Regions from separate parts of the Micromonospora haikouensis genome, predicted to be linked through region 1. Evidence: predicted binding sites of a transcription regulator. Region 1 holds the regulator's gene; the other holds the start of a gene.
What was found. Region 1 encodes HrcA, which represses chaperone genes, less so after heat shock. Its sites were predicted from a motif close to GGTTNGCACNCTCNNNNNGAGNGTGCNAACC; they were not measured.

Region 1 (14,160 bases):
GGCGGCACCCAGGACCGGCCGACGTTCATGCTGTCGATCTACTCGTACGCCGAGGCGTTCTCCCCGCCCCCCAAGTACGGCCTGGGCGCGGCGATCGCCGTCATCCTCACGCTGATCCTGCTGGTGGTGACCGGCCTCTACGTGCGGATGGTGCTCAAGCAGGAGGAGGACGCGTGAAGCGCGGCGCGGTGGTGAAGCGGGTCGCCCTCAACGGGGCGGGCCTGCTGGTGGCGCTCTTCGCGGCGTTCCCCGTCTACTGGATGATCGCGACGTCGCTCAAGCCCAACCGGGAGATCTTCTCGGCCACGCCCCGGCCGGTGCCGACCGCGCCGACGCTGGAGCACTACCGGGAGATCCTCACCGGCAACCTCATCCCCGGCGTCACGTTCCTGGACTTCTTCCTCAACTCCGTGCTCGTGGCGGTGTCGACCGTGGTGCTCAGCGGCCTGGTCGCGCTGCTCGCCGCGACGGCGGTGGCCCGGTTCCGGTTCAAGCTGCGCACCAGCTTCCTGATCATGCTGCTGGTGGTGCAGATGATCCCGCTGGAGGCGCTGGTCATCCCGCTGTTCCTGATGATCCAGCGGCTGGGCCTCTACAACACGCTGCCCAGCCTGGTCCTGACGTACCTCGGCTTCTCGCTGCCGTTCGCGGTCTGGATGCTGCGCGGCTTCGTGGCCGCCGTGCCCAAGGAGTTGGAGGAGGCCGCGGCGATCGACGGCGCGAGCCGCGCCCAGACCTTCCGCCGCGTCCTGTTCCCGCTGGTCGCGCCGGGCCTGGTGGCCACGAGCATCTTCTCCTTCATCACCGCCTGGAACGAGTTGATCTTCGCGCTGACCTTCGTCAACGACCAGGACCGCTACACCCTGCCCGTGGCGATGACGTTCTTCTTCGGCCGCGACGACACCGCCTGGGGGCCGGTGATGGCCGCCTCGACGCTGTTCACGCTGCCGGTGATCGTCTTCTTCCTGCTGGTGCAGCGCCGGATGGTCTCCGGCCTGGTGGCGGGCGCCGTCAAGGGCTGAGGCGCGCGGAGGGGCGGCGCCGGGCGGGGCATCGGCGGGCCGCGATGCCGCCGTAGGCTGTCGCCATGACGGGCAGGCTGGTGACGGTGAACCTCGGCGTGGTGACCGAGGCGGAGTGGGCGGGCGACGCGAGCGGCCGCAGCGGGATCGACAAGCGGCCGGTGGACGGGCCGGTGCTGCTGCGCGTCGACGGGGTGGCCGGCGACTTCATCGGCGAACGGGCCCACCACGGGGGCCCCGACCAGATCGTCTACGCGTACGCCGAGGAGGACGCCGCGTGGTGGGCGGCCGAGCTGGGCCGCGACATCCGGCCGGGTGCCTTCGGCGAGAACCTGACCACGTACGCGGTGGACGTGACCGGGGCGGTCGTCGGCGAGCGGTGGCAGATCGGGACGGCCCTGCTGGAGGTCACCAAGCCGCGCACGCCGTGCCGGACGTTCGCCGGGTTCTGGGGCGTACCGGACCTGATCAAGCGGTTCACGGTGCGCGCCGCCCCGGGGGCGTACCTGCGGGTGCTGCGGGAGGGCGAGGTCGGCGCGGGCGACCCGGTGGAGGTGGTGGAGCGGCCGGCGCACGGCGTGACCGTCGGCGAGGTGTTCCGGGCGAGCACCCTCGAACCGGAGCTGCTGCCCCGGCTGCTCGACGTCCCCGAGCTGCCCGAGTCGCTGCGGCGCAAGGTCGCGCGCCGGCTCGCCACGCCCGACGCCTGAGGGCCCCGGCGGCCCCAGGGGCGCCGCGCCCGATCGCCGCGCCCGCCACGTCGCCGATCGCCGTGCCCAGGTGTTAATAAGGGCCCCCTGCTATGCGGGATGCGTTAACAGGGGGCCCTTCCTCACACCGTCAGCGGAGCCAGGGGATGCTGCGGTCGAGCAGGCCGCGCTCCTTGAGCTCCTTGCGCAGCGGGATCTCGTCGTCGATGTACCCGTTCCAGTTGATGCCCCAGTAGTTGGCGGTGTGGGTGCCCTCGCCGCAGAGCTGGCGCTGCACCGGCGTGCGGTTGGCCCACCACTCGCCGTCGGTGTCGATGTGCAGCTCGTCCAGCGGCCGGATCCACCGGTAGGTGTAGCCGACGAAGAGCATCTTGCGGGTGATGTTCGACAGGTTTGTCGACCGGGAGTGCCACTGGCGGCGGTCGAAGATGAACGCGTCGCCCGGGTTCGCGGTGATCTCCACCGTGCCCTCCGGGTCCGGGTTGTGCACCGTCAGGTCCGCCGGGCGGGGCAGCGAGTTCCACAGGTGGCTGCCCGGGATCACCTTGGTCGCGCCGCGGCCGGTCTCCGACAGGTCGGAGAGCACGTACGCCACCTTCAGCGAGAACATCGGCCGGGGCAGGTTCGGGTCCATCGTCTCCGGGTCGGAGTTCTGCCGGTACCCGTCCTGGTGCCACCCCCAGTACGGCTTCTCCGGCTCCAGCGCCGGCGGGGTGACGTCGAGGTGGTTGTGGTGGGTGTAGATGTTCCAGCCGGCCAGCCCCCACATGTACGGGAAGGCGATCGGGTGGGTCAGCAGCTGGCCGAAGAGCTCGTCGCGCTCCAGGAAGCCCAGCAGGTGCAGGGTGCCGTCCTTGGTGGTGTTGCCCTTGGCCTTCTCCTCCGCGTACACGCGGTCGACGGCCTCCTCCAGGGCGGCCCGGTGGTCCTCCGTCAGCACGTTCCGCAGCAGGAGGAAGCCCTGCTCGTGGAACTCCTTGCGGTCGGTGTCGCTGATCGGTTCGTAGCCGGTCCGGCCGTCGTAATCGAACACCGCGTCGTACCCCTCCCCATGAGGTGAAACCATTTCTGGCACAGGACGCCGATGCTACTGCGCCCGCGCGGGCGGGTGCGGAGCGCGCCCGGCGGTGCGGGGGAGCGGCCGGACAGTTGGCACCCGTCTGGGTACGGAGGGTGAGATCAGGCGCTTCTCCGGCGGCTTTCGCCGGATATGGAGGATTGTGCGGTAACCGTCGGTGTGGAGAATCGAGGCCGCTCAGGCGTCGGCGAAGACCTCGGCGAGCACCTCGCCGTCGTTCGCCGGGGCGTCGCCCACCCGGCTCCAGGTGCCGGCCTTCGCGGTCCACTCCAGGCCGGCGAAGCGTACCCGCTTCACGCCGTGGTCGGAGGCGTGCGAGACCAGCCAGTGCGCGTACCGCCAGCCGTCGCGCCGGTCGTCGGCCGGCACCGCGAGGCCGGTCAGCTCGGCCGGGGACGCCGCCTCCGGCAGCCCCCAGTCCAGGCTCAGGCCCCGGGTCAGCGCGGCGGCGGCGGCCGCGCCCCGCATCACCGGCGTCGCGCCGACCGTGCAGGCCACCGCGCCGGTCGCCTCGCCGAGCAGCGCCCGGGTCAGCACCTCCGACTCGTCCGCCCACTTCTGGTACGCCTCGGGGAACGCCGAGCGCTGCACCTTCTGCGCCGCGTCGGTGACCCGCATCTTCTCCCAGCCGCGCACCCGCTTGAGCGCGGCGTAGAACTTCCGGGTCGCGTACCGGGGGTCGGCGATCTGCGCCTCGGTGCCCCAGCCCTGGCTCGGCCGCTGCTGGAACAGGCCCAGCGAGTCCCGGTCGCCGTCGGGGAGGTTGCGCAGCCCGGACTCCTGGTAGGCCGTCGCGAGGGCGACCACCACGGCCCGCTCGGGCATCTTCCGCTGGACGCCGATGGCGGCGATCGTGGCGGCGTTGGCCATCTGGTCGGCGTCCAGGCGCACCTGGCCGTCGGCCTGCACCGTGCAGGTGCGGCTGGTCAGGGACAGCGGCAGGCGTAGCTGCCCGCCGGCCTGCCGGACGACGAGCCAGATCCCCACCACGGCGATCACGGCGACGACGACACCGGTCGCGACGACTGCCCGACTTCGCACCCGCACCCCCTGTTCGACGGCGTCCGCCAAGAGTACGTCCCCGCCGCCGCCGTCCGGCCCGTCCGACCGATTCGCTCCGTTCCGTGGCGGGTCGGCCGCGATGCGTGTCCGCCTTCCCCGCGCCCCGGCCCTGAAACCGTCGGCCGACCGGGAACCGCTCGGCCGGCCCGCGGGTCGACCGGCCGGCCCGGGAACCGGTCAGTCCGTCGGCACCCAGCTCGCGTCGCGCTTCTCCCGGAACGCCAGCACGCCCTCGCGCCCCTCGTCGGACAGGAAGAACCCGGTCGACAGGGCGGCCAGCTCGGCGACCCCGGCCCGCAGGTCGGCCGCCGGCGGGCGGCGCAGCAGCTCCTTGGCCCCGGCCAGCGCGTTCGGCGCCCCCCGCACCAGCGAGGCGCAGGCCCGCGCCACCGCCGCGTCCAGCGCGTCCGCCGGCACCGCCGAGGTGACCAGCCCGATCTCGGCGGCCCGCCGCCCGTCGAAGGTGTCGCCGGTGAGGTACAGCTCGGCGGCGGCCCGGGGCGCCAGCCGGGGCAGCACGGTCGCCGAGATCACCGCCGGGATCACCCCGATCCGCACCTCCGTGAACGCGAACGTCGCCTCCTGCGCGCAGATCGCCAGGTCGGCCGCCGCGATCAGGCCCAGCCCGCCGGCCCGCGCGGGCCCGGCGACCCGGGCCACCACCGGCTTCGGGCACTCCCAGACCGCCGCGAGCACGTCGCCGAGCATCCCGGCCGGGACCGTGCCGCTGGCGTACGCGGCGGCGGTCTCCTTCAGGTCGGCGCCGGAGCAGAAGACGGGGCCGGTGTGGTCGAGCACCACCACCCGGACCGCGTCGTCGGCCACGGCGGCGGCCAGCCCGGCCAGCAGCTCGGTCATCAGCGGCGTGGAGAGCGCGTTGCGGTTGTGCGGGCTGTCCAGGGTGAGGGTGGTCACCCCACGGGCCGTGGCGACCCGCACGAGCGCGGCGGTGGAGGTCATGCCGGGCACACTAGTGGCCATGCCCGGCGTCCTTCCAGAAGGCGAGCCCGTCCCGGCCGACGGCTCGCTGCCCGCCACCGTGACCCGCGCCGTCGGCGCGCGCGGCTTCGGCGTGTACGTGCACGTGCCGTTCTGCGCCAGCCGCTGCGGCTACTGCGACTTCAACACCTACACCGCCGACGAGCTGGGCGGCGGGGCGAGCCGCGAGGGGTACGCCGACACGGTGCTCACCGAGCTGGCGCTGGCCTCCCGGGTGCTCGGCGGCAGCCCGCCGCCCCGGGTCGACACCGTGTTCGTCGGCGGCGGCACGCCCACCCTGCTGCCCGCCGACGACCTGGCCCGCATCCTCGACGGCATCGACCGCACCTGGGGGCTGGCGGCCGACGCGGAGGTGACCACCGAGGCCAACCCCGAGTCGGTGACCCCGGAGTCGCTGAAGACCCTGCGGGCCGCCGGGTACACCCGGATCTCGCTGGGCATGCAGTCGGCCGCGCCGGGGGTGCTGGCGATCCTCGACCGCCGGCACCGCGCCGGTCGGGCCACCGAGGCCGCCCGGGAGGCCCGCGACGCCGGGTTCGACCACGTCAACCTCGACCTGATCTACGGTACGCCGGGGGAGAGCGCCGACGACTTCGCCGCGTCCCTGGCGCAGGTGGTGGCCGCCGGGGTGGACCACGTCAGCGCGTACGCCCTGATCGTGGAGGACGGCACCCGGCTGGCCGCGCGGATGCGGCGCGGCGAGCTGCCGTACCCCTCCGACGACGTGGCGGCGGACCGTTACCTGGCCGCGGAGGCCGCCCTCGACGCGGCCGGTTTCTCCTGGTACGAGGTGTCCAACTGGGCCCGCACGCCGGCCGGTCGGTGCCGGCACAACCTGCTCTACTGGAACGGCGGCGACTGGTGGGGCCTCGGGCCGGGGGCGCACAGCCACGTCGGCGGGGTGCGCTGGTGGAACGTCAAGCACCCGGCCGCGTACGCGAAGCGCCTGGCGGCGGGGGAGTCGCCCGGCCTGGCCCGGGAGGTGCTCACGCCCGACGAGGCCCACACGGAGGACGTCATGCTGCGGCTGCGGCTCGCCTCGGGGCTGCCGCTGGCCGTGCTGGACGACGCGGGCCGCGCCGGGGCCCGGCGGGCCCTCGCCGACGGCCTGCTCGACCCGGCCGGCTACGCGGCGGGCCGGGCGGTGCTCACGCTGCGCGGCCGGCTGCTGGCCGACGCGGTCGTGCGCGACCTGCTGCCCTGACGGGGGTGGCCCCGACCGGCCGGGGGAGCGGCCGGTCGGGGGTCACTTGATCAGGTTGACGGTCATCGGGTAGCGGTAGGGGCTGCCCTCGTTCGCCTTGATGCCGGCGACGATGCCGAAGATGATGCCGACGATCATGGCGCCGAACCCGATCAGGAGCCCCACCAGGATGCAGGTGAGGATCCAGCCGATCAGGGCGATGACCGACCAGAGGAGCTGGAAGTTCAGCGCCGCAACCGCGTGGGCGCGGACCGTCGGCGACTGGTTGCCCCGGGCGAGCAGGGCGATCAGCGGCGCGAGCCAGCCGAGCACGCCACCGCCGAGGAACATCCCCGCCGCGCCGCCGAAGTGGGCGACCAGGACCCAGGTCTTGTCCTCGTTGTTGGCGTAGCCGCCGGAGGGCGGGCCGTACGCGCCGCCGGTCGGATATCCGCCACCGGGCGGGGGGAAGCCGCCACCGGGTGGCGGGTAGCCGGCCGACGGCGGCTGGTCACCGGTGGGCGGCGGATAGCCACCGGGCGGGGGATAGCCGCCCGCCCCGGGGGCCCCGGACAGTGGTGCGGTGGGGGGCTCGTGCCCCGGCGAGCCGTACGGTGCCGACGGGTTCGGCTCCGGCGGGTAGCCGCCGGGGTCGCCCGATCCGGGAGGGCGAGGTGGTTCAGTCATGCACGTCACGGTAGGGGTTGCGGGCAAGCGGGCACCAGAGCGACACCGCCGCGAAGCGGCGGATGTTCGGCCCGCGCAGGCAGGCGACGGCCCGCACCGGGCGGCCGTCGACCGGTCGGCGCGCGCCCGGCCGGGCTCCCACGCGGTGGCTGCCGCACCCGCGGTCCGTCGTTGATCTTACCCAGCACGGGGCAGCCGACGTAGACTGGCACTCGTTACAGTCGAGTGCCAGGCGTCGACGCACCGGCGGAGCGCCGACCTGCGGTGCCGCCGCGCCGCCGGGCCCGACATGCGACAGGAGGTGGCAGGGTGGGTCTGGACGACCGCAAGCTCGCCGTGCTCCGCGCGATCGTCGAGGACTACGTCGCCACCCAGGAGCCGGTCGGCAGCAAGGCGCTGGTCGAGCGGCACCAGCTCGGCGTCTCCCCCGCGACGGTGCGCAACGACATGGCGGTGCTGGAGGAGGAGGGCTACATCCGGCAGCCGCACACCAGCGCCGGACGGGTCCCCACCGACCGGGGCTACCGCCTCTTCGTCGACCGGCTGTCCCGCGTCAAGCCGCTCAGCCCGGCCGAGCGCCGGGCGATCGAGCGCTTCCTGGTGGGCGCGGTCGACCTCGACGACGTGGTGCACCGCACGGTGCGGCTGCTGGCGCAGCTCACCCGCCAGGTCGCCGTGGTGCAATATCCTTCGCTGGCCCGCTCCTCGGTGCGGCACCTGGAGCTGGTGCCGATCTCCACCACCCGGCTGATGCTGGTGATGATCGCCGACACCGGCCGGGTCGAGCAGCGGCTGGTCGAGCTGCCCGCGCCGGTGAGCGCCGACGATGTCACCGACCTGCGCCGGCTGGTCAACGAGAAGCTCGTCGGCAGCCGGCTGTCGGAGACCCCGCCGCTGGTGCAGGCGCTGGTCGAGGAGTCGAGCCCGCACCTGCGTGGCACCATGACCACGCTCTCCACCGTGCTGCTGGAGACGCTGGTCGAGCGGCACGAGGAGCGCATCGCCCTGGCCGGCACCGCCAACCTGACCCGGGGCGGCCTGCTCGACTTCCAGGGGTCCCTGCGGCCCATCCTGGAGGCGCTGGAGGAGGAGGTGGTGATGCTCAAGCTGATCGGCGAGGCCGAGTCGACCACCACCCGCGTGCTGATCGGCGACGAGAACGAGATCGACAACCTGCGGGCCGCCTCGGTGGTGAGCACCGGCTACGGCCCGGGGGCGACCGCGCTCGGCGGACTGGGCGTGGTCGGCCCCACCCGGATGGACTACCCCGGCACCATCGCCACGGTGCGGGCCGTGGCACGCTACGTGGGCGAGCTGCTGGCCCAGAACTGACCAGTCAGGGCCGACGGCCGGCTCCGGCCGACGACCGGCGCAACGCGACAAGAACATGAGGACACGGGACGCAGTGGCCAGGGACTACTACGGCATCCTCGGCGTGAGCCGGGAGGCCTCCGACGACGAGATCAAGCGCGCCTACCGCAAGCTGGCGCGGCAGTTCCACCCGGACGTCAATCCGGACCCGGAGGCACAGGAGAAGTTCAAGGACATCAACGCCGCGTACGAGGTCCTCTCGGACGACCGGAAACGGCAGATCGTCGACCTCGGCGGCGACCCCCTCGCCCCCGGGGGCGGTGGCATGGGCGGCCCGGGCGGGCCCGGCGGGGCCGGCCCGTTCGTCGGCTTCCAGGACATCATGGACGCCTTCTTCGGCGGCGCGGCCGGCGGCTCCCGGGGCCCGCGCCCGCGCACCCGGCCCGGCGCGGACGCGATCCTGCGCCTGGAGCTGGACCTGCACGAGACGGCGTTCGGCGTCGAGGCCCCCATCACCGTCGACACGGCGGTGCTCTGCACCACCTGCTCCGGGGCGGGCACGGCGGCCGGCACCCACCTGGCCACCTGCGAGGCGTGCGGCGGCCGGGGCGAGGTCCAGTCGGTGCAGCGCACCTTCCTCGGCCAGGTGGTCTCCGCCCGGCCGTGCACGGTCTGCCAGGGCTACGGCACCACCATCCCGCACCCCTGCCCGACCTGCACCGGCGACGGGCGGGTGCGCACCCGCCGCTCGCTGACCGTCAAGATCCCCGCCGGGGTCGAGGACGGCATGCGCATCCGGCTCGCCCAGCAGGGCGAGGTCGGCCCGGGCGGCGGCACCGCCGGCGACCTCTACGTCGAGATCCACGAGCGCCCGCACGACGTCTACTCCCGCAAGGGCGACGACCTGCACTGCCGGGTCACCGTCCCGATGACCGCCGCCGCGCTCGGCACCCGGCTGACGATCAAGACCCTCGACAGCGAGGAGACGGTCGACGTCAAGGCCGGCACCCAGCCGGGCAGCACCCTGCGGCTGCGCGCCCGGGGCGTGCCGCACCTGCGCGGCACCGGCCGGGGCGACCTCTACGTCCACCTCGACGTGCGCACCCCGACCAAGCTCGACGCCGACCAGGAGAAGATGCTGCGCGACTTCGCCAAGACCCGGGGCGAGGAGGTCGCCGAGCTGAGCAAGCAGGGCGGCTTCTTCTCCCGGATGCGCGACGCCTTCAACGGGCACGCCTGAGGTGTCGGCGCCGCTGTTCCTGGTCGACGCGCTGCCCACCGGCGACTCGCTGACCCTCGGCGGCCCGGAGGGGCACCACGCGGCCACCGTCCAGCGGCTGCGCACCGGCGAGGAGCTGCTGCTGGCCGACGGCCGGGGCGGCACCGCCGCCGCCGTGGTCACCGCCGTCGGCAGGGGCGCCCTCGACCTGCGGGTCACCTCCCGGGGATACGTCGACGCGCCCGTCCCCCGGCTCGTCGTGGTGCAGGGCATCGCCAAGGGCGACCGGGGCGAGCTGGCCGTGCAGGCGATGACCGAGGTCGGCGTCGACGAGATCGTGCCCTGGGCGGCGGCCCGCTCGGTGGCGCAGTGGCGCGGCGACCGGGGCGTACGGGCCCGGGAGAAGTGGGCGGCGACGGCCCGGGAGGCGGCGAAGCAGGCCCGCCGGGCGTGGCTGCCGGTGGTGGCCGGCGCCCCCGACGAGTCCACGGCCACGGTGGCCCGCCGGATCGCCGGGGCCGCCGCCGCGTTCGTCCTGCACGAGGAGGCGCAGGAGCCGCTGACCGCGGCCAAGCTGCCCGATGCGGGCGAGATCGTGCTGGTCGTCGGCCCGGAGGGCGGCATCACCGACGCGGAGGTGACCGCGTTCACCCAGGCCGGCGCCCGCCCGGTGCGCCTCGGCCCGCACGTGCTGCGCACCTCCACGGCGGGCGTCGCCGCCCTCTGCGTCCTGGCCACCCGCCTGTCCCGCTGGTGACCCGCCTGTCCCGCTGGTGAACCCCCGCTCCGGTCAGGTGCGCAGGTAGGACGCGCCGTTGAGGTCGACGATCGTGCCGGAGGCCCACTCCGCCTCCGCCGACGCCAGCCAGTGGACCGCCGCCGCGATCTCCTCCGGGCGGGCCACCCGGCCGAACGGGCTCTGCGCCCGGATCGTCGCGCCGCCCTCGCCGGCCAGGTGCTCTGTGGTCATGTCGGTCTCCACGAAGCCGGGGGCCACCGTCGCGACCGCGATGCCGTACGGGGCCAGGGCCACCGCGAGGGACTGGCCGAGCGCGTTGAGCCCCGCCTTGCTCGCCCCGTACGCCGGCTGCTCCGGCTCGCCCCGGAACGCGCCCCGCGACGAGACGTTGACGATCCGCCCGCCCCGCCCGCGCATGTGCTGGGCCGCGCACCAGGTCACGTTGGCCGCCCCGGTCAGGTTGGTCTCCAGCACCTGCCGCCAGCGCCGCTGCCACTCGGCGTAGGACGCGCCGAAGACCGGGTGCGGGGCGTTCCGCTCGCCGTACACCCCGGCGTTGTTGACCAGCACGTCCAGCCCGCCGAGGCGGGCCGCCGCGTCGTCGACCATCACCCGTACCGCCTCGGGGTCGGCCAGGTCCGCGCGGACCACGACGTGGCCGTCGCCCGGCAGCTCCGCGCGCAGCCGCTCGGCCAGCTCCCCGGAGCCCCTGTGGTGGATCGCCACCCGGTCCCCGCCCGCCGCGAACCGCGCCGCCACCGCGCGCCCGATGCCCCGCGAGGCCCCCGTCACCAGCACCGCCCGTGAAGTCACGCGGCCATCATGCCCCAGCAGTCCGGCACCACTTACCATGCCCCGATGGGATCCGACTGCCTGTTCTGCCGCATCGTCGCCGGGGAGATCCCGGCCACCGTCGTCCGGGAGACCGCCACCACCCTCGCCTTCCGCGACATCGACCCGAAGGCCCCGGTGCACGTGCTGGTCATCCCCAAGGAGCACTACGCCGACGTGGCGACCCTCGGCCAGGGCGACCCGGCGCTCGCCGGTGAGCTGCTGGCCACGGCCGCCGCCGTGGCCGAGGACGAGGGGCTGCTCGGCGACGGCTTCCGGCTCATGTTCAACACCGGGGCGTACGGCGGCCAGGAGGTCTTCCACGTGCACGCGCACGTGCTCGGCGGCGCGCCGCTGGGCCCGATGCTCTGCCGCTGAGGGGGCGGGCGCGTCCCGCGCGGGCGTCCGTCGCGGGCGCGTCCCGCGCCGGGGTGTTAGGAAGGGGCCCTTCCTATACGGAATGCGTTGGCAAGGGGCCCCTCCTTACACTGCGGGCGTGAGTGGAATCGACGAACGGCTCGGGCGGATGGTGCGGCGGGTCCAGGCCGAGGGGCGGGTGCCGGCGGTCGCGGCGGCCCTGCACCGGGCGGACCGCCCGCTCTGGACCTGCGAGGCCGGCGGCACCGGCAACGACACGGCGCTCGGCCCGCAGACGCTGTTCCGGATCGGCTCGGTCACCAAGACGTTCACCGCCGTGCTGGTCATGCAGTGCCGCGACGCCGGCCTGCTCGACCTCGACGACCCCGTCGGCGCGCACCTCGACGTGCCCGCACACGGCGAGCTGACCGTACGCCGGCTGCTGTCGCACACCTCCGGCCTGCAACGGGAGCCGCACGGCGACGTCTGGGACACCCTGCTCGCCCCCGGGGCGGACGAGCTGCTGGCCGACCTGGCCCGCGCCGAGCGGGTGCTGCCGCCGGCCCGCCGCTTCCACTACTCCAACCTCGGCATGGCCGTGCTCGGCCAGCTCGTCGCCCGGCTGCGCGGCGGCACCTGGGCCGAGGTGCTCGCCGACCGGGTGCTCGCCCCGCTCGGCCTGACCGCCACCACCGACCGGCCGGGCCCGGCGGCGGCCACCGGGTTCCTCGTCGACGCGTACTCCGACGAGGCGCACCCCGAGCCGCCCACCGACTTCGCCGCGGTCGGCCCGGCCGGGCAGCTGTGGAGCACCGCCACCGACATGGCCCGCTGGGCGGCGTTCCTGGCCGACCCGGCGGCGCTCGACCCCACCGGCGCGGTGCTCGCCCCGGCGACGCTCGACGAGATGCGCTGGCCGCTGACCGTCACCGACGAGACGACCTGGGGGGCCGGCTTCGGGCTGGGGCTGATCCTGCTGCCGCAGGGGGAGCGGGTCGTGCACGTCGGCCACGACGGGGCGATGCCCGGCTTCCTCGCCGCCGTCTACGGCCGCCGGGGCGGCGACGGCACCCCCGGGGCGATGGGCGCGGCGGTGCTCGGCTCGTCCGGGACCGGGGTGCAGGTCATGGAGCTGCCGCACCGGCTGCTCGCCGCCGCCGTCGAGCACGACCCGGCCGACGTCGAGCCGTGGCGGCCGGGCCCGCCGGCCCCGGAGCACCTGCGCGGGATGCTGGGCCCGTGGTGGGGCGAGGGCTTCGAGTCCGTCTTCAGCTGGCACGACGGCACGCTGCAGGCCCGCAGCGCGGGAGACCCGGCGGGGAAGCCCCCGGCGGTCTTCGCCCCGCTGCCGGACCGGCCGGACGTGTTCCGCACCGTCTCCGGGCGGGAGGCCGGCGAGCTGCTGCGGCTGACCCGGGACGCGACCGGGGCGGTGGTCCGGCTGCACTGGGCGACGTACCGCTTCACCCGGGGGCAGGAGACCTTCGACGGGTACGACTTCCGGCGCTGACGCCCCCGGCCGGGCCGGCAAGCCGGCGGCCGGGGGAAATGGGCGAGGTGCCGCCGAGCGGGAAACGTTACGATGGGGGTAACGTCCGATCGCCGCGCCAGCAGGGCCCGGCGCCGAGATCGAGAGCAGGTGCGCAGGGCCCCTCGGCCCGACCCATGACCGGCACCCCACCTCCCGGCCCGCCCCGGGTGCAGACCAGGATCACCGTCCCCGACTCGAAGATCATGGTCAACCTGCTGGGCGCGGGCGACGAGATCCTGCGACTCGTCGAGCGTTCGGTCGACAGCGACGTGCACGTCCGCGGCAACGAGATCACCATCACCGGTGCCCCGGCGGACAACGCCATCGCCGAGCGCCTCTTCAGCGAGCTGCTCGAACTGATCGAGAAAGGCGAGACCCTGACCACTGACGCCGTGCGGCGCACCGTCGGGATGCTGGAACAGGGCGGCACCGAGCGGCCCGCCGAGGTCCTGACGCTCAACATCCTCTCCCGGCGCGGGCGCACCATCCGCCCCAAGACGCTCGGGCAGAAGAAGTACGTCGACGCGATCGACGCGCACACCATCGTCTTCGGCATCGGCCCCGCCGGCACCGGCAAGACCTACCTGGCGATGGCGAAGGCCGTCCAGGCCCTCCAGGCCAAGCAGGTCAACCGGATCATCCTGACCCGGCCGGCGGTCGAGGCGGGGGAGCGGCTGGGCTTCCTGCCCGGCACGCTCAACGAGAAGATCGACCCCTACCTGCGCCCGCTCTACGACGCGCTGCACGACATGCTCGACCCGGAGACGATCCCGAAGCTGATGGCGGCCGGGACGATCGAGGTCGCGCCCCTGGCATACATGAGGGGACGGGCGCAGCCGTACGACGCGCGGGTCCTGACCCCGGAGGGGTTCCGGCCGTTCGGGTCGCTGCGGGTCGGTGACCTGGTCATCGGCTCGAACGGCACGCCCACGCCGGTGATCGGCGTCTACCCGCAGGGGCCGAAGCAGGTCTACCGGGTCACCACCCAGGACGGCGCGTCCACCCTCGCCTGCGGCGAGCACCTCTGGACCGTCGCCACGCCCGACGACAAGCGGCGCGGGCGTCGGCGCACCCTCGAAACCCAGGAGATGATCGGCAAGGAGTGGCGGGGCCACACCCGCCGGTACGAGCTGCCGGTCGTCGCGCCCGTGCAACTGGCGCCGCAGGACGTTCCGCTCGACCCGTACGCGCTCGGGCTGCTCCTCGGCGACGGCTCGATCTCGTGCCGCACGACGCCGGCCTTCTCCACCGCGGACCCGGAGCTGGCCGTCGCGCTCGACGAGGCGCTGCCCGGCATCGCCCTCGTCCGCAAGAGCGAGTACGACTACGTGCTCCGGCACGTCGACGGCCACCGGGGTGGGGTCATCGTCGCCAACCCGGTGACGGCCGTGCTGCGTGAACTGGGCCTGGCCGGGGCGACCTCGGGCACCA
Region 2 (14,160 bases), on a different contig from region 1:
TGGAGGGTGTGCTCGCCGGAGGTGGCCGCCCACTGCCAGGACCACTGCACCCAGGTGTCCACCGACACCGTCGGGGCGAGCGTCGCCTCCCGCCACGGGCCGTCGTCGACGCGTACCTCGACCCGGCGGATGCCCCGGTGCTGCGCCCAGGCCACCCCGGCGACCATGACCGGGCCGGCGGTGAGCCGGTTGCGGGGGCGGGGCGTGTCGATCCGCGACTGGGTCTTGATCGGCCCCTGCGCCGACCAGCCCCGGGGCACCCAGTACGCGTCGAAGTCGGCGAAGCTGGTCAGCTCCAGCTCGGTCACCCACTTGCACGCGGAGACGTAGCCGTACAGGCCGGGCACCACCATGCGTACGGGGAAGCCGTGCTCCACCGGCAGCGGCTCGCCGTTCATGCCCACCGCGAGCAGGGCGTCCCGCCCGTCGCGCAGCGCCGCCGTCGGGGTGCCGCAGGTCCAGCCGTCGACCGAGCGGCCGACGACCTGGTCCGCGCCCTCCTCCGGCTGCGCCTCGTCGAGCAGTTCCCGGATCGGCACGCCCAGCCAGCGGGCGTTGCCGATCAGGTCCCCGCCGACCTCGTTCGACACGCAGGCCAGGGTGACGTACCGCTCGACCATGGGGCGGGCCAGCAGGTCGGCGAAGCTCAGCTCGATCGGGTTGCGCACCCGGCCGTGGATGCGCAACCGCCAGGTGTCCGGGTCGACCTGCGGCACCACCAGGGCGGTGTCGATGCGGTAGAACCCGGACGTCGGGCTGACGTAGGGGGCGAGCTGGGTGAGGGAGAGGTCCGCCCCGGCCGGCACCGCCGGCGCGGGCGAGGCCGGCGCGGGCAGGGCGACCGCCCGCCGGGCCTCCGACACCCCGCGCCGCCCGGCAAGCCAGTGCCCGCCCAGCCCGGTCACGACGGCCGCGCCGGCCAGCGCGCCGACGCCGGTGAGGAACCGCCGCCGCCCCTCCGGGCGCTCGGGGTGCAAGGAAGGGCCCCTTGTTGACAGGGGGATGTCGACAAGGGGCCCTTCCTTGCCGGCGGCGGCGGTGGGCGGGGTCCACGGCCAGGGGTCGGGGTGCAGGGGGCCGGCCAGCAGGAGCCAGAGCGTCAGCGCGCCGAGGGCCGCCCCGGCCAGCGCCGGCAGCGCGTCGGTGGCGTCGGCGCCGGCCCGGGTCAGCGCGGCGGCCACCCCGAGGGCCGCGAACGCCCCGATGCCCGCCAGGCCGAGCCACAGCCGGCGGGCGGCGAGGACGCCGAGCAGCGCCGCGAAGCCGGCCAGCAGCAGCGCCGTCCCGACCAGCAGGGCGATCTTGTCGTACGTGCCGAAGACGGCGATGCCGAACTGCTTGACCGGCTCGGGGACGGTGTCGACGACCAGCCCGCCGACCGCGACCAGTGGTGCCGACCGGGGGCCGGTCAGCACCGCCACCGGTTCGGCGGTGCCGATCGCCACGGCGGCGGCGGTGATCCCGGCCAGCGCGGCGTACCCGCGCGAGATGGTGCCCATCCGCCCAGTGTTTCCGACGGGGCCGGGAAGCGACAGGCACGTCAGCGTTCCGTAAGCAACCAGCCCCGGCGAACGCGGGGCGGATACGCGTCAAGGCACGCCGTGGGGAGCCGGCGTGCCTTGAACGTGTGGTGTGGCTGGGTCAGCCGCCGTGGGTCAGAAACCCGGGCCGTGCTGGTGGCCGTGGCCGTGCGAGTGGCCGTGGCCACCGGCGGCGGCCGGCTCGGCCTTCTCCGGCTTCTCCACCACCAGGCTCTCGGTGGTGAGCAGCAGGCCGGCGATCGAGGCGGCGTTGGTGACGGCGTTGCGGGTCACCTTCACCGGGTCGATGATGCCGGACTTGGCCAGGTCGACGTAGTCGCCGACGGCCGCGTCGAGGCCCTGGCCCCACTGGCTGCCGACGACCTTCTCCACCACCACGTAGCCGTCGTGGCCGGCGTTCTGGGCGATCCAGCGCAACGGCTCGACCAGCGACTTGCGCACGATCGAGACGCCGGTCTTCTCGTCACCGGTGAAGCCGAGGTCGTCGTCGAGCACCGGCAGGATCTGCGCCAGGGCGGCACCGCCACCCGGGACCGTACCCTCCTCGACGGCGGCCTTGGTCGCGGCGATGGCGTCCTCGATGCGGTGCTTGCGCTCCTTCATCTCGACCTCGGTCGCCGCGCCCACCTTGATGACCGCGATGCCGCCGGAGAGCTTCGCCAGCCGCTCGGCCAGCTTCTCCCGGTCCCAGTCGGAGTCCGAGGCCTCGATCTCCTTGCGGATCTGGGCGACCCGGTCGGCGACCTCGCTGGCCTGGCCACCACCGTCGACGATGGTGGTGGTCTCCTTGTCGACCACGACGCGCCGGGCGGTGCCGAGCACCTCCAGGCCGACCTGGTCGAGCTTGTAGCCCAGCTCCGGGGCGACCAGCTCGGAGCCGGTGAGGATCGCCATGTCCTGGAGCATCGCCTTGCGGCGGTCGCCGAAGCCGGGGGCCTTCACCGCGCAGACCTTGAGGGTCTTGCGGACCGCGTTGACCATGAGCGTCGACAGGGCCTGGCCCTCGACGTCCTCGGCGACGATCAGCAGCGGCTTGTTGTTCTGGAGGACCTTCTCCAGCAGCGGCAGCAGCTCCTCGATCCCCGAGATCTTCTGCGTGGTGATCAGGATGTACGGGTCCTCCAGGACCGACTCCTGACCCTCCACGTCGGTGACGAAGTTGGGGGAGATGAAGCCCTTGTCGAACTGGAGGCCCTCGGTCACGTTGAGCTCGGTGGTGAGCGCGGAGCCCTCCTCGACGGTGATGACGCCGTCGCGGCCCACCCGCTCCATCGCCTCGGCGATCAGCTCGCCGATGGTGGCGTCCTGCGCGGAGATCGTCGCGACGTGCGCGATCGACTCCTTGCCGGCGACCTCGACGGCCCGGTCGAGCAGGGCCTCGGAGACCTTCGTGGCCGCCGCGTCGATGCCGCGCTTGAGGCCGGACGGGCTGGCGCCGGCGGCCACGTTGCGCAGGCCCTCGCGGACCATGGCCTGGGCCAGCACGGTCGCGGTGGTGGTCCCGTCGCCGGCGACGTCGTTGGTCTTGGTCGCCACCTCCTTGACCAGCTGCGCGCCGAGGTTCTCGTACGGGTTGGTGAGCTCGATCTCCTTGGCGATGGTCACGCCGTCGTTGGTGATCGTGGGCGCACCGAATTTCTTGTCCAGGACGACGTTGCGCCCGCGCGGGCCGAGAGTGACCTTGACCGCGTCCGCGAGGGCGTTGACACCGTGCTCCAGCAGGTGCCGGGCGTCGTCCGAGAAGCTCAGGATCTTCGCCATCTGTATCCCTTCGAAGCGTCACTGCCCCGGCCCGGCGAGCCGGACCGGGGCAGTGACGCGGATCGGTTGTTACTTCTCGATGACCGCGAGGACGTCGCGGGCGGAGAGCACCAGGTACTCCTCGCCGGCGTACTTGACCTCGGTGCCGCCGTACTTCGAGTAGAGGACGGTGTCGCCGACCTTCACGTCGATCGGCACGCGGTTGCCCTTGTCGTCGATCCGGCCCGGGCCGACAGCGAGGACGGTGCCCTCCTGCGGCTTCTCCTTGGCGGTGTCGGGGATCACGATGCCCGACGCCGTGGTGGTCTCAGCCTCGTTCGCCTGGACCACGATGCGGTCCTCGAGCGGCTTGATCGCAACCTTGGTCGCGGTAGTCACGGGCATACCCTCCTGGGGTACTGGTTTCGTTGCCGGACGGCGGGGCCGACCAGCGTCAATCTGCCACATGCCACCGGGCGGGGCCGTCGTCGCGGGTGCCGGTCCGCCTGGCGTCAACCCCCGGGCACGGGGCCCGGAAGCTGGCACCCTCGATGGGAGAGTGCTAATCGCAGGTTAGGCCGTGGCTAGCACTCCGTCAAGGAGAGTGCCAACGCGTCGCCCGTCGTGTCGCCACAGTTCCGCCACTCGTCACCGCGACACGCCGCCACCGCCGACCCCCGGACCTCGTCGACCTCCGACACCACCACCGCCGTCGGTCCACCGCCGCCCGGGCCCGACAATGGGCGCGTGGATCTCGACCAGCTCGCCGCCCTGCGTACCCCCGACGGGTCGGCCGCGCTCGCCGCGGCGACCGAGGTGGCCGGCGGCGACCCGCTGGCCGCAGCGGCCGCGCTCCGCTCGGCCGGGGTGACCGCCGGGCTGGCCGCCGCCGCGCTGACCCAGGCCGAGCTGCGCCGCCGGGCCGTCGGCAAGTTCGGGCCGGCGGCGGCCGGCATGTTCCTCACCCGCGCCGGCCTGGAGCAGGCGACCCGGGGGGTGGTCGCGGCCCGGCGGGCCGACCGGCTGCGCGCCGCCGGGGTGCGCACCCTGGCCGACCTGGGCTGCGGCCTCGGCGCCGACGCGCTCGCCGCCGCCCGCGCCGGCATCCGGGTGTACGGGGTGGAGGCCGACCCGGTCACCGCCGCGATGGCCGCCGCGAACGCCGAGGCCGCCGGGCTGGCCGACGTTTTCACGGTGGAGTGCGGCGACGCCACGGCGTTCGACGTGTCCTCCGTCGACGCGGCGTTCTGCGACCCGGCGCGGCGCAGGGCCGGCACGGGCCGGCGGATCTTCGACCCCAACGCCTACTCGCCGCCGTGGGACTTCGTCACGGCGCTGGCCGATCGGGTGCCGCACACGGTGGTGAAGGTGGCCCCCGGGCTCGACCACAGCCTGATCCCGGCCGGCGCGGAGGCGGAGTGGGTCAGTGTGGGCGGCGACCTGGTCGAGGCCGCCCTGTGGTGCGGCCGGCTCGCCGAGGTCCCCCGCCGCGCGACTGTGCTGAAGGAAGGGCCCCCTGGCAACGCTTCCGGCACAGGCCACCACACCTCCCACCAGCTCACCGGCTCCGGCGCGGCCGAGGCGGCGGTCGGGCCCGTCCGGCGGTACGTCCACGACCCGGACCCGGCCGTCGTCCGCGCGCACCTCGTGGCGGAGCTGGCCGGCGAACTGGATGCCACGCTCGCCGACCCGACCATCGCCTACCTGTACGCCGACGCTCCCGGCGCGACGCCGTTCGCCCGCTGCCTGGAGGTCACCGACGTGCTGCCGTTCTCGCTGAAGCGGCTGCGCGCCCTGCTGCGCGAGCGCAGGGTGGGCCGCGTCGAGATCCTCAAGCGCGGCTCGGCGCTGGAGCCGGAGCGGCTGCGGCGCGACCTGCGGCTGGCCGGCCCGGAGGCGGCGAGCCTGGTGCTGACCCGGGTGGCCGGCGCGCCGACCGTGCTGGTCTGCCGCCCGGTGACGTATCCGCTGGATCACGAGGCGACGGCCGGCTAGCTTGTCGGCATGGCGGGACAGGGGACTCCGGCGACGGCGCTGCTGACGAAGCGGAAGATCCGGCACAGCACCCACCCGTACGACGTGTCGCCGGACGCGCCGAACTACGGCGCGCTCGTCGCGGCGGCCCTGGGCGTGCCACCGGAGCGGGTGTTCAAGTCCCTCGTCACCGAGGTCGACGGCGCGCTCGCGGTGGCGGTGGTGCCGGTGACGGGCGAGCTGGACCTCAAGGCGCTCGCCGCCGCGCTCGGCGGCAAGCGGGCGACGATGGCCGACCGGGCGGTGGCGGAGCGGGCCACCGGGTATGTGCGCGGCGGGATCAGCCCGCTCGGCCAGCGCAAGCGCCTGCCCACGGTGCTGGACGCCTCCGCGCTGGCCCACAACACCGTGTACGTCTCGGCGGGCCGGCGCGGGCTCCAGCTCCAGCTCGCCCCGGCCGACCTGGTCGCGCTCACCGACGCCACCACCGCCCCCATCGCCGCCGGCTGACCGCCGCCGCGAGCCGAGCGGCATCCCGAGCCCGCCACCCCGAGCCGGGGCGTCGGCATGCGGCAGGTTTGGCGGCCTGCGGCATCGGCAATTCTCATGATCGCCGCGTCGAGGCGCGGCCCTTCGGTCTGCCCGCTTTCGGGGCGGTTAGGGCACAGTGTCGATCACGTTGCTGAATTGTTACCGCCGCCAACAAACTTCTGACCTCGGCGGTCTTGTGCCGGGAGTGTGGCGCGCAATACGTTGCCGGACACAACAAAACACCGCTCCACTCCCACTCCCCCACCCCCGAAAGGACCCGTGCAGATGCGCAAGGGCTTCCTCACCTTCGCCGCCGTGGGCCTGCTGGCCGCCGGCAGCATGGCCGCCTGCGGCGAGAACTCCGACGGCGGCGACCAGGCCGGATCCTCCGAGAAGAAGCCGAAGATCGGCGTGATCCTGCCGGACAGCAAGTCCTCCGCCCGCTGGGAGGGCGCCGACCGCAAGTTCCTGGAGGCCGCGTTCAAGGCCGCCAACGTCGAGTACGACATCCAGAACGCGCAGGGCGACAAGACCGCGTTCCAGACCATCGCGGACCAGATGATCACCAACGGGGTGACCACCCTGATGATCGTCAACCTGGACTCGGGCACCGGCAAGGCCGTGCTCGACAAGGCCAAGTCGCAGGGCGTCGCCACGATCGACTACGACCGGCTCACGCTGGGCGGGTCCGCGCAGTACTACGTCAGCTTCGACAACGAGGCCGTCGGCAAGCTCCAGGGCGAGGGCCTCGCCAAGTGCCTGACCGACAAGGGCGTCAAGAACCCGGCCATCGCCTACCTCAACGGCTCGCCGACCGACAACAACGCGACCCTGTTCAAGAACGGGTACGACTCGGTGCTCAAGCCGAAGTTCGACTCGAAGGAGTACACCAAGGTCGCCGACGACTCGGTGCCGGACTGGGACAACACGCAGGCCGCCACGATCTTCGAGCAGCAGTACACCAAGGCCAGTGGCAAGATCGACGGCGTGCTGGCCGCGAACGACGGCCTCGGCAACGCCGCCATCTCCGTGCTGAAGAAGAACAAGCTCAACGGCAAGGTCCCGGTGACCGGGCAGGACGCCACCGTGCAGGGCCTGCAGAACATCCTCGCCGGTGACCAGTGCATGACCGTCTACAAGGCCGTCAAGAAGGAGGCGGACGCCGCCGCCGAGCTGGCCATCGCGGTCGCCAAGGGCGAGAAGAAGGACACCGGGCAGACCGTCAAGGACGTCGAGGGCAACCGGGACGTCCCGGCCGTCCTGCTGGAGCCGAAGGCCATCTACAAGGACAACGTCAAGGACGTCGTCGCCGACGGCTTCGTCACCAAGGAAGAGCTCTGCACCGCCGCCTACACCAAGCTCTGCACCGAAGCCGGCATCAGCTGACCCGTACGCCGACCGTCGTACCCGCCAGGCGACGCCGCCCGGCACGGAGACCCCGTGCCGGGCGGCGGCCCGCGCCGGACGGGCTCCGCGATCTCCCCTCCGCGCATTAGGAGACCCTTGTGTCCGCAACCCCCCTGCTGGAACTACGAGGGATCGACAAGAGCTTCGGTCCCGTCCAGGTGCTGCGCGACGTCGCCCTCACCGCCCACCCCGGCGAGGTCACCGCGCTGGTCGGCGACAACGGCGCCGGCAAGTCGACCCTGGTGAAGTGCATCAGCGGCATCTACCCCATCGACTCCGGCGAGTTCCTCTTCGAGGGCCGCCCGGTCAGCATCAACAGCCCCCGCGACGCCGCCGCCCTGGGCATCGAGGTCGTCTACCAGGACCTCGCGCTCTGCGACAACCTCGACATCGTGCAGAACATGTTCCTCGGCCGCGAGAAGCACACCGGCCTCGTCCTCGACGAGCCGACCATGGAGCAGATGGCCGCCGAGACCCTCGCCGGGCTGAGCGTCCGGACGGTGAAGTCGCTACGCCAGCACGTCTCCAGCCTCTCCGGCGGCCAGCGGCAGACCGTCGCCATCGCCAAGGCGGTGCTCTGGAACAGCCGGCTGGTCATCCTCGACGAGCCGACCGCCGCGCTGGGCGTCGCGCAGACCGCTCAGGTGCTGGAGCTGGTCCGCCGGCTGGCCGACAACGGCCTCGCCGTCGTGCTCATCTCGCACAACATGAACGACGTCTTCGCGGTCTCCGACCGGATCGCCGCCCTCTACCTCGGCCAGATGGTGGCCCAGGTGAAGACCACCGACATCACCCACTCGCAGGTCGTCGAGCTGATCACCGCCGGGCGTTCCGGCGCCCTCGGGCTCGCCGCCGAGCCGGCGGGTGGCAACGGCACCGGCGGCGCGGCCGTCGGCACGACCCGGGGAGCCCTCCGATGACCACCACCGTCGTGAAGAAGGAAGGGCCGGCGGCGGTCACCCCGCCCGTCACCGTCGGCGGCCACGTGCGCAGCTACGTCAGCCGGGTACGCGGCGGCGACATCGGCGCCCTGCCGGCCGTGCTGGGCCTGATCGTGCTCTGCACGGTCTTCGCGATCATGCGCCCCTCGTTCCTGTCCGCCGGCAACTTCGCCAACCTGTTCACCCAGGGCGCGGCGATCACGCTGATCGCGATGGGGCTGGTCTTCGTCCTGCTGCTCGGCGAGATCGACCTCTCCGCCGGCTTCGCCAGCGGCGTCTGCGCGGCCGTCCTCGCCAACGTCGTCACCGTGCTCGGCTACCCCTGGTGGGTCGCGGTGCTCGCCGCGCTCGTCACCGGCGTGCTCATCGGCACCGCGCTGGGCTTCCTGGTGGCGAAGGTCGGCATCCCGTCGTTCGTGGTCACCCTCGCCGGCTTCCTCGCCTTCCAGGGCATCGTGCTGATGCTGATGAAGGAGGGCGCCAACATCTCCGTACGCGACGAGACGCTGGTGGCGATCTCCAACCGCAACCTGCCGCCCGCGATCGGCTGGGCGCTGGCCGCCGTCGCCGTCGCCGGCTACGCGGCGGTGCAGCTCATGCGGCACCGCAACCGGTCCGCCCGGGGCCTCGTCACCGACCCGCTGGCCGTCGTGGCCGCCCGGGTGGGCGTGCTGGCGGTCATCCTCGGCGTCGCCGTGTACGTGCTCAACCTGGAGCGCAGCCGCAATGTCCTGATCACCTCGCTCAAGGGCGTGCCGATCGTGGTGCCGATCATCGCGGTGCTGCTGATCGTCTGGACGTTCGTGCTCCAGCGCACCAGCTACGGCCGGCACGTCTACGCGGTCGGCGGCAACAAGGAGGCGGCCCGCCGCGCCGGCATCAACGTCGACCGGATCCGCATCTCGGTCTTCGTCATCTGCTCCTCGATGGCCGCGATCGGCGGCATCGTGGCGGCGAGCAGGGCCAACTCTGTCGACCCCAACACGGGTGGCAGTAATGTGCTGCTCTACGCCGTGGGCGCGGCGGTGATCGGCGGCACCAGCCTCTTCGGCGGCAAGGGCCGGGTGCTCGACGCCGTGCTCGGCGGCGCGGTGGTCGCCGTGATCGACAACGGCATGGGTCTGATGGGCTACAGCTCGGGGGTCAAGTACGTGGTCACCGGCGTCGTGCTGCTGCTCGCCGCGAGCGTGGACGCCCTGTCCCGCCGCCGGTCGGCCGCCACCGGCAACCGTTGACGCCCGCACGGAAGTACCGGTAACGATGCGCGTGGGACCGAGTCAGGACGAGATCCGTCGGCAGAACCTCGGTGCCCTGCTGCGCTACGTGCACGTCCACGGCGCGACGACCCGCGCCGAGCTGACCACCACGCTCGGGCTCAACCGCAGCACCATCGGCGCGCTCACCGCCGACCTGGCCGGCGCCGGACTGGTCAGCGAGGGCGCGCCGAAGGAGACCGGCCGGGCCGGACGACCGTCGCTGGTCGTCCGGCCCGAGTCGGAACGGGTCTACGCGTACGCGTACAGCGTGGAGGTGGACCGGCTGCGGGCCGCACGGGTCGGCCTGGGCGGCGCGGTGCTCGATCGCCGGGAACTGGACCGGCCCCGCAACCTGGTGGCCGGGGAGGCCGCGCCGCTGCTGGCCGGCGCGGTCAAGGAGATGCACCAGTCGGTGCCCGCGGGCGCGGTCTGCGTCGGCGCCGGGGTCGCGGTCTGCGGCATGGTCCGCCGCGACGACGGCCTGGTCCGGCTCAGCCCGACCACCGGCTGGGTGGACGAGCCGATCGGCGCGGCGCTCGCCGCCGAGCTGGGCATCGACGTGCCGATCACCGTCGGCAACGTGGCCGACGTGGCGGCGTTCGCCGAGCACGCCCGGGGCGTCGCCGCCGGCTGCGACAACGTCATCTACCTGTACGGGGACGTCGGCGTCGGCGCGGGCATCATCGCCGGCGGCCGGCGGCTGACCGGGCACGGCGGGTACAGCGGCGAGGTCGGCCACATGGTGGTGGTGCGCGGCGGGGAGCCCTGCGAGTGCGGCTCCCGGGGCTGCTGGGAGACCGAGATCGGCGAGCACGGTCTGCTGCGGGCCGCCGGCCGGTCCGACGCCCGGGGGCCCGACGCGGTGCTGGCCGTCTTCGAGGCCGCCGACCGGGGCGACGCGCGGGCCCAGACGGCGGTACGGCAGGCCGGGGACTGGCTCGGCTTCGGCGTGGCCAACCTGGTCAACATCTTCAACCCCGAGATGGTCATCTTCGGCGGCACGATGCGGGACCTCTACCTGGCCGCGGCGGCCCAGGTCCGCAGCCGGCTCAACTCGATGGGGCTCCCGGCCTGCCTGGAGCACGTGCGGCTGCGTACCCCGAAACTCGGCGACGACGCGGCGCTGATCGGCGCGGCCGAGCTGGCGTTCGAACGGCTCCTCGCCGACCCCCTCGACGCGGCCTGACCGCCCCGTTCCGCGTGGGGCGCCCCGGGCGGGCGCGGCTGCGTACGCTGTCCGGCGTGGACGTCGAGCTGCGCGCCTCCGACGACGACCGGCAGCGGGCGGTCGCCGACCTGCAACGGCACGCCTCGGCGGGCCGGCTCACCCTGGACGAGTTCTCCGAGCGGGCCGCCGACGCCTGGGCCGCCCGCACCCTCGGCGACCTGGCCGCGGTGACCCGGGACCTGCCGGCCGACCCGGTCCTGTCCGCCTCGCCCGCGCACGGCCGGCGGGACCTGCTGGTCGTCTTCGCGGTCGCCGTCGCCACCCTGATCCTGCTCGGCCTGCTGATGGCCGCCACCCGCTGACGCGCTCCCGCCGCACCTGACCCGCCGCGCCCGCGCCCGCCCCCGCCGCCGCGCGCCCGCCGCCGGATTCACTCCGCCCGATTCCCCCCGCCTGATTTCGCGAGACGCTCTTCCGGGATTCGGATGAACTGATCGCGGCGGCGATCCGTACCAGTGACCGGAGGGGCGGCCCGGGGGACCCGGCCGCCCGGACGGACGCGTTCGGCCCGGACCGAGGAGGCACCGCACCCATGGCACCGCTCAGATCCGCACGTCGCCGGCCAGGGCACCGGACCCACCGGATGGCGGCGCTGGTGGTCACCTTCGTCGCCGCGCTCGGGGTGCTACCCGGCGTGGCCGTCGCCGCACCCGCCAACGCCCAGCTCAACGCCGCCGACATGACGCTGCTCGCCGGCGTACGGCTGGCCGGCCTGTGGGAGATGCCGGCCGGCGAGATGGCCGCCGAGAAGGGCCAGTCGGCCCGGGTACGCGAGATCGGCGCGGAGATCTCCCGGCAGCACGGGGTGCTGGACCAGCTCGTCGTGGACGCCGCCAACAAGCTCGGCGCGACCCTCCCGTCGGACGCCACCGCCGAGCAGAAGGGGTGGCTCAAGGAGATGCAGGAGTCCACCGGCGGCCGGTTCGACCAGATCTTCGTGACCCGGCTCCGGGTGGCGCACGGCAAGATCTTCCCGGTCATCGGCGCGGTGCGCGCCAGCACCCGGGACGCGACCGTCCGCAAGCTCGCCGACGAGGCCAACGACTTCGTCTCCGACCACATGGCGATGCTGGAGAGCACCGGCCTGGTCCGGTGGGAGCAGCTCCCGCCCGCCGCCCTGCCGCCGGCGCAGAGCGACTCGCTGGTCGCGGCGGCAGCCGCGAACGTCGGCAGCGGCGGCCGGCTCGGCGTCAGCACGACGGTGGTGTGGCTGGTCTTCATCGCCGCGCTCGGCACCGGTGGCATCGCCACGTACCGCATCCTGCGCCGCAACTGACCGGAGCTTGTCAGGAGGGGTCCCCTGTGCAACAGAATGCGTTGACAGGGGGCCCTTCCTTGCACGCTTACGCCGTCAGCGGTCGACCTCCGTGAAGTCCCACGCGTGCGGGGGGCGGGCCAGCAGCGTCGCGGGCGGGTCGGGCAGCGGCCGAGGGCTGCTGCGCCACTTCGAGATCACCACCACCCGGTGGTCGGTGGAGCTGAACACCTCGCTGGACACGTGCAGCGGGTCGTGCTCGACCTCCGGCAGCGCGGTGTCGCAGACCCAGGTGATCAGGTCGGCGAAGCCGTAGGGCTCCGCCCGCGCCTCCCACATCCGTACGATCACGTCGTCACTCCCCTCGCTCGTGTCGGGCCGCCGGCGGCGCTCCCGGGCCGGGCCGTCACACGCTGACCGTGGTCAGCGGCAGGGCCGAGTCGGCCGGCAGGTCCAGCCGGCTGGGCGCGACCCCCGCCGCGACCAGGTGCGAGCCCAGCGCGGCCACCATCGCCCCGTTGTCGGTGCACAGCTTCGGCCGGGGCACCCGCACCCGGATGCCGAGCTTCGCCGCCCGCTGCTCGGCCAGCACCCGCAGCCGCGAGTTCGCCGCCACTCCCCCGCCGATCACCAGCGTGTCCACCCCGTGGGCCTGGCACGCGGCCAGCGCCTTCGCGGTGAGCACGTCGCACACCGCCTCCTGGAACGACGCGGCCACGTCGGCCACCGGCACCGGCTCGCCGGCCCGCTGCCGGGCCTCCACCCAGCGGGCCACGGCCGTCTTCAGGCCGGAGAACGAGAAGTCGTAGCGGTGGGCGGCGAGGTCCTTCGCGGCGGTGAGGCCGCGCGGGAAGCCGATCGCGGCCGGGTCACCGGCGGCGGCCTCCCGGTCGACGTACGGGCCGCCCGGGAACGGCAGGCCGAGCAGCCGGGCCACCTTGTCGAACGCCTCACCGGCGGCGTCGTCGATCGTCGCGCCGAGCGGGGTCACGCCCCGGGCCAGGTCGTCGACGAGCAGCAGGGACGAGTGCCCGCCGGAGACCAGCAGGGCGATCGCCGGCTCAGGCAGCGGCCCGTGCTCCAGGGTGTCCACGGCGACGTGCGCGGCGAGGTGGTTCACCCCGTACACCGGCTTCTCGGCGGCCAGCGCGTACCCCTTCGCGGCGGCCACGCCGACCAGCAGCGCGCCGGCCAGCCCCGGGCCGGACGTCACCGCGATGGCGTCGATGTCGGCGATGGTCACCCCCGCCTCGGCCAGCGCCCGGTCCATGGTGGGCACGATGGCCTCCAGGTGGGCGCGGCTGGCCACCTCGGGCACCACCCCGCCGAACCGGGCGTGCTCGGCGACGCTGGAGGCCAGCGCGTCCGCGAGCAGGGTGTGCCCGCGCACGATGCCGATGCCGGTCTCGTCGCAGGAGGTCTCGATGCCGAGGATGAGCGGTGCGTCGGCCATGGCTCCTCAGTCCTGGTCGCGCCGCATGACCAGCGCGTCGGTGTTGCTGGGTTGGTAGTAGCCGCGGCGGACGCCGATCGGCTCGAAGCCGTACGTCGCGTAGAGCCGCTGGGCGGGGGCGTTGTCCGCCGCCACCTCCAGCAGCGTGCTGCGTACGCCCCGGCGGGCCGCCTCGGCGAGCAGCGCCTCCAGCAGCGCCCGGCCCACCCCGCGCCGCTGGGCGTCCCGGGCGACGGCGATGTTCTGCACCCACGCCTCGTCCGGGGCGGCGACGGCGAGCCCGGCGTAGCCGAGCACCCGCTCCCCGTCGGCCGGGGTGGCGACCAGGTAGAAGTGGCCGTTGGCCAGCTCGTTCCAGAACATCGCCGGCGACCACCGCTCGGCCCCGAACAGGTCCGCCTCGATCGGCAGCACCTCGTCGACGTGCCACCAGCGGAACCGGCCCAGCCGGATCCCGTCCGGGCCGGGCCGCTCGGGCCCGCTCACGGCCGGCGCTCCCGCCCGCTCACGGCCGGCGCTCCCGCCCGCTCACGGCCGGCGTTCCTGTCCGCCCGGCCTCCCGCCGGCTCACGGCAGGACCGACTTGCGGGCGGTGGCGGCCACGGCGTCGGGGCGGCGCAGGTACAGCGGGGTGAGCGGCTCGCCGGGCGCGCCGGCCCGGATCCGCTCGGCCGCCAGCAGGGCCAGCGCGGTCGGGTCCGGGTAGCGGGGCTCGTCGCGCAGCGGCAGGCCGAGCACGTCGGCGTACCGGTGTGCGCCGTCGCCGACCGCGGCGGTGACCCCCAGGTCGCGGGCGCGCTGCGCGGCGACCGCCGGGGCGTCGACGTCGGGGCC

Region 2: a site for HrcA is predicted at 3,819-3,849, ahead of groES (co-chaperone GroES). Genes of this name have one in related genera too.

The regions. Positions count from the first base shown of each region.
Region 1 covers NZ_JXSX01000003.1:56,806-70,965, forward strand. The annotation lists gene TK50_RS21895 (carbohydrate ABC transporter permease) at 1-177, shown strand, start outside; gene TK50_RS21900 (carbohydrate ABC transporter permease) at 189-1,022, shown strand; gene TK50_RS21905 (MOSC domain-containing protein) at 1,088-1,732, shown strand; gene TK50_RS21910 (phytanoyl-CoA dioxygenase family protein) at 1,863-2,765, opposite strand; gene TK50_RS21915 (hypothetical protein) at 2,988-3,857, opposite strand; gene TK50_RS21920 (enoyl-CoA hydratase-related protein) at 4,050-4,832, opposite strand; gene hemW (radical SAM family heme chaperone HemW) at 4,852-6,075, shown strand; gene TK50_RS21930 (DUF4870 domain-containing protein) at 6,118-6,741, opposite strand; gene hrcA (heat-inducible transcriptional repressor HrcA) at 7,051-8,073, shown strand; gene dnaJ (molecular chaperone DnaJ) at 8,147-9,292, shown strand; gene TK50_RS21945 (16S rRNA (uracil(1498)-N(3))-methyltransferase) at 9,294-10,028, shown strand; gene TK50_RS21950 (SDR family NAD(P)-dependent oxidoreductase) at 10,062-10,823, opposite strand; gene TK50_RS21955 (histidine triad nucleotide-binding protein) at 10,869-11,219, shown strand; gene TK50_RS21960 (serine hydrolase domain-containing protein) at 11,302-12,708, shown strand; partial or broken gene TK50_RS35020 (PhoH family protein) at 12,864-13,559, shown strand; partial or broken gene TK50_RS35025 (LAGLIDADG family homing endonuclease) at 13,818-14,160, shown strand, end outside.
Region 2 covers NZ_JXSX01000002.1:581,809-595,968, reverse strand. The annotation lists gene TK50_RS19310 (molybdopterin-dependent oxidoreductase) at 1-1,499, opposite strand, end outside; gene groL (chaperonin GroEL) at 1,656-3,302, opposite strand; gene groES (co-chaperone GroES) at 3,372-3,686, opposite strand; gene TK50_RS19295 (THUMP-like domain-containing protein) at 4,029-5,276, shown strand; gene ybaK (Cys-tRNA(Pro) deacylase) at 5,286-5,765, shown strand; gene TK50_RS19285 (sugar ABC transporter substrate-binding protein) at 6,072-7,172, shown strand; gene TK50_RS19280 (ATP-binding cassette domain-containing protein) at 7,292-8,113, shown strand; gene TK50_RS19275 (sugar ABC transporter permease) at 8,110-9,369, shown strand; gene TK50_RS19270 (ROK family protein) at 9,395-10,576, shown strand; gene TK50_RS19265 (DUF1707 SHOCT-like domain-containing protein) at 10,633-10,920, shown strand; gene TK50_RS19260 (DUF4142 domain-containing protein) at 11,151-11,894, shown strand; gene TK50_RS19255 (hypothetical protein) at 11,970-12,224, opposite strand; gene tsaD (tRNA (adenosine(37)-N6)-threonylcarbamoyltransferase complex transferase subunit TsaD) at 12,280-13,326, opposite strand; gene rimI (ribosomal protein S18-alanine N-acetyltransferase) at 13,333-13,812, opposite strand; gene tsaB (tRNA (adenosine(37)-N6)-threonylcarbamoyltransferase complex dimerization subunit type 1 TsaB) at 13,894-14,160, opposite strand, start outside.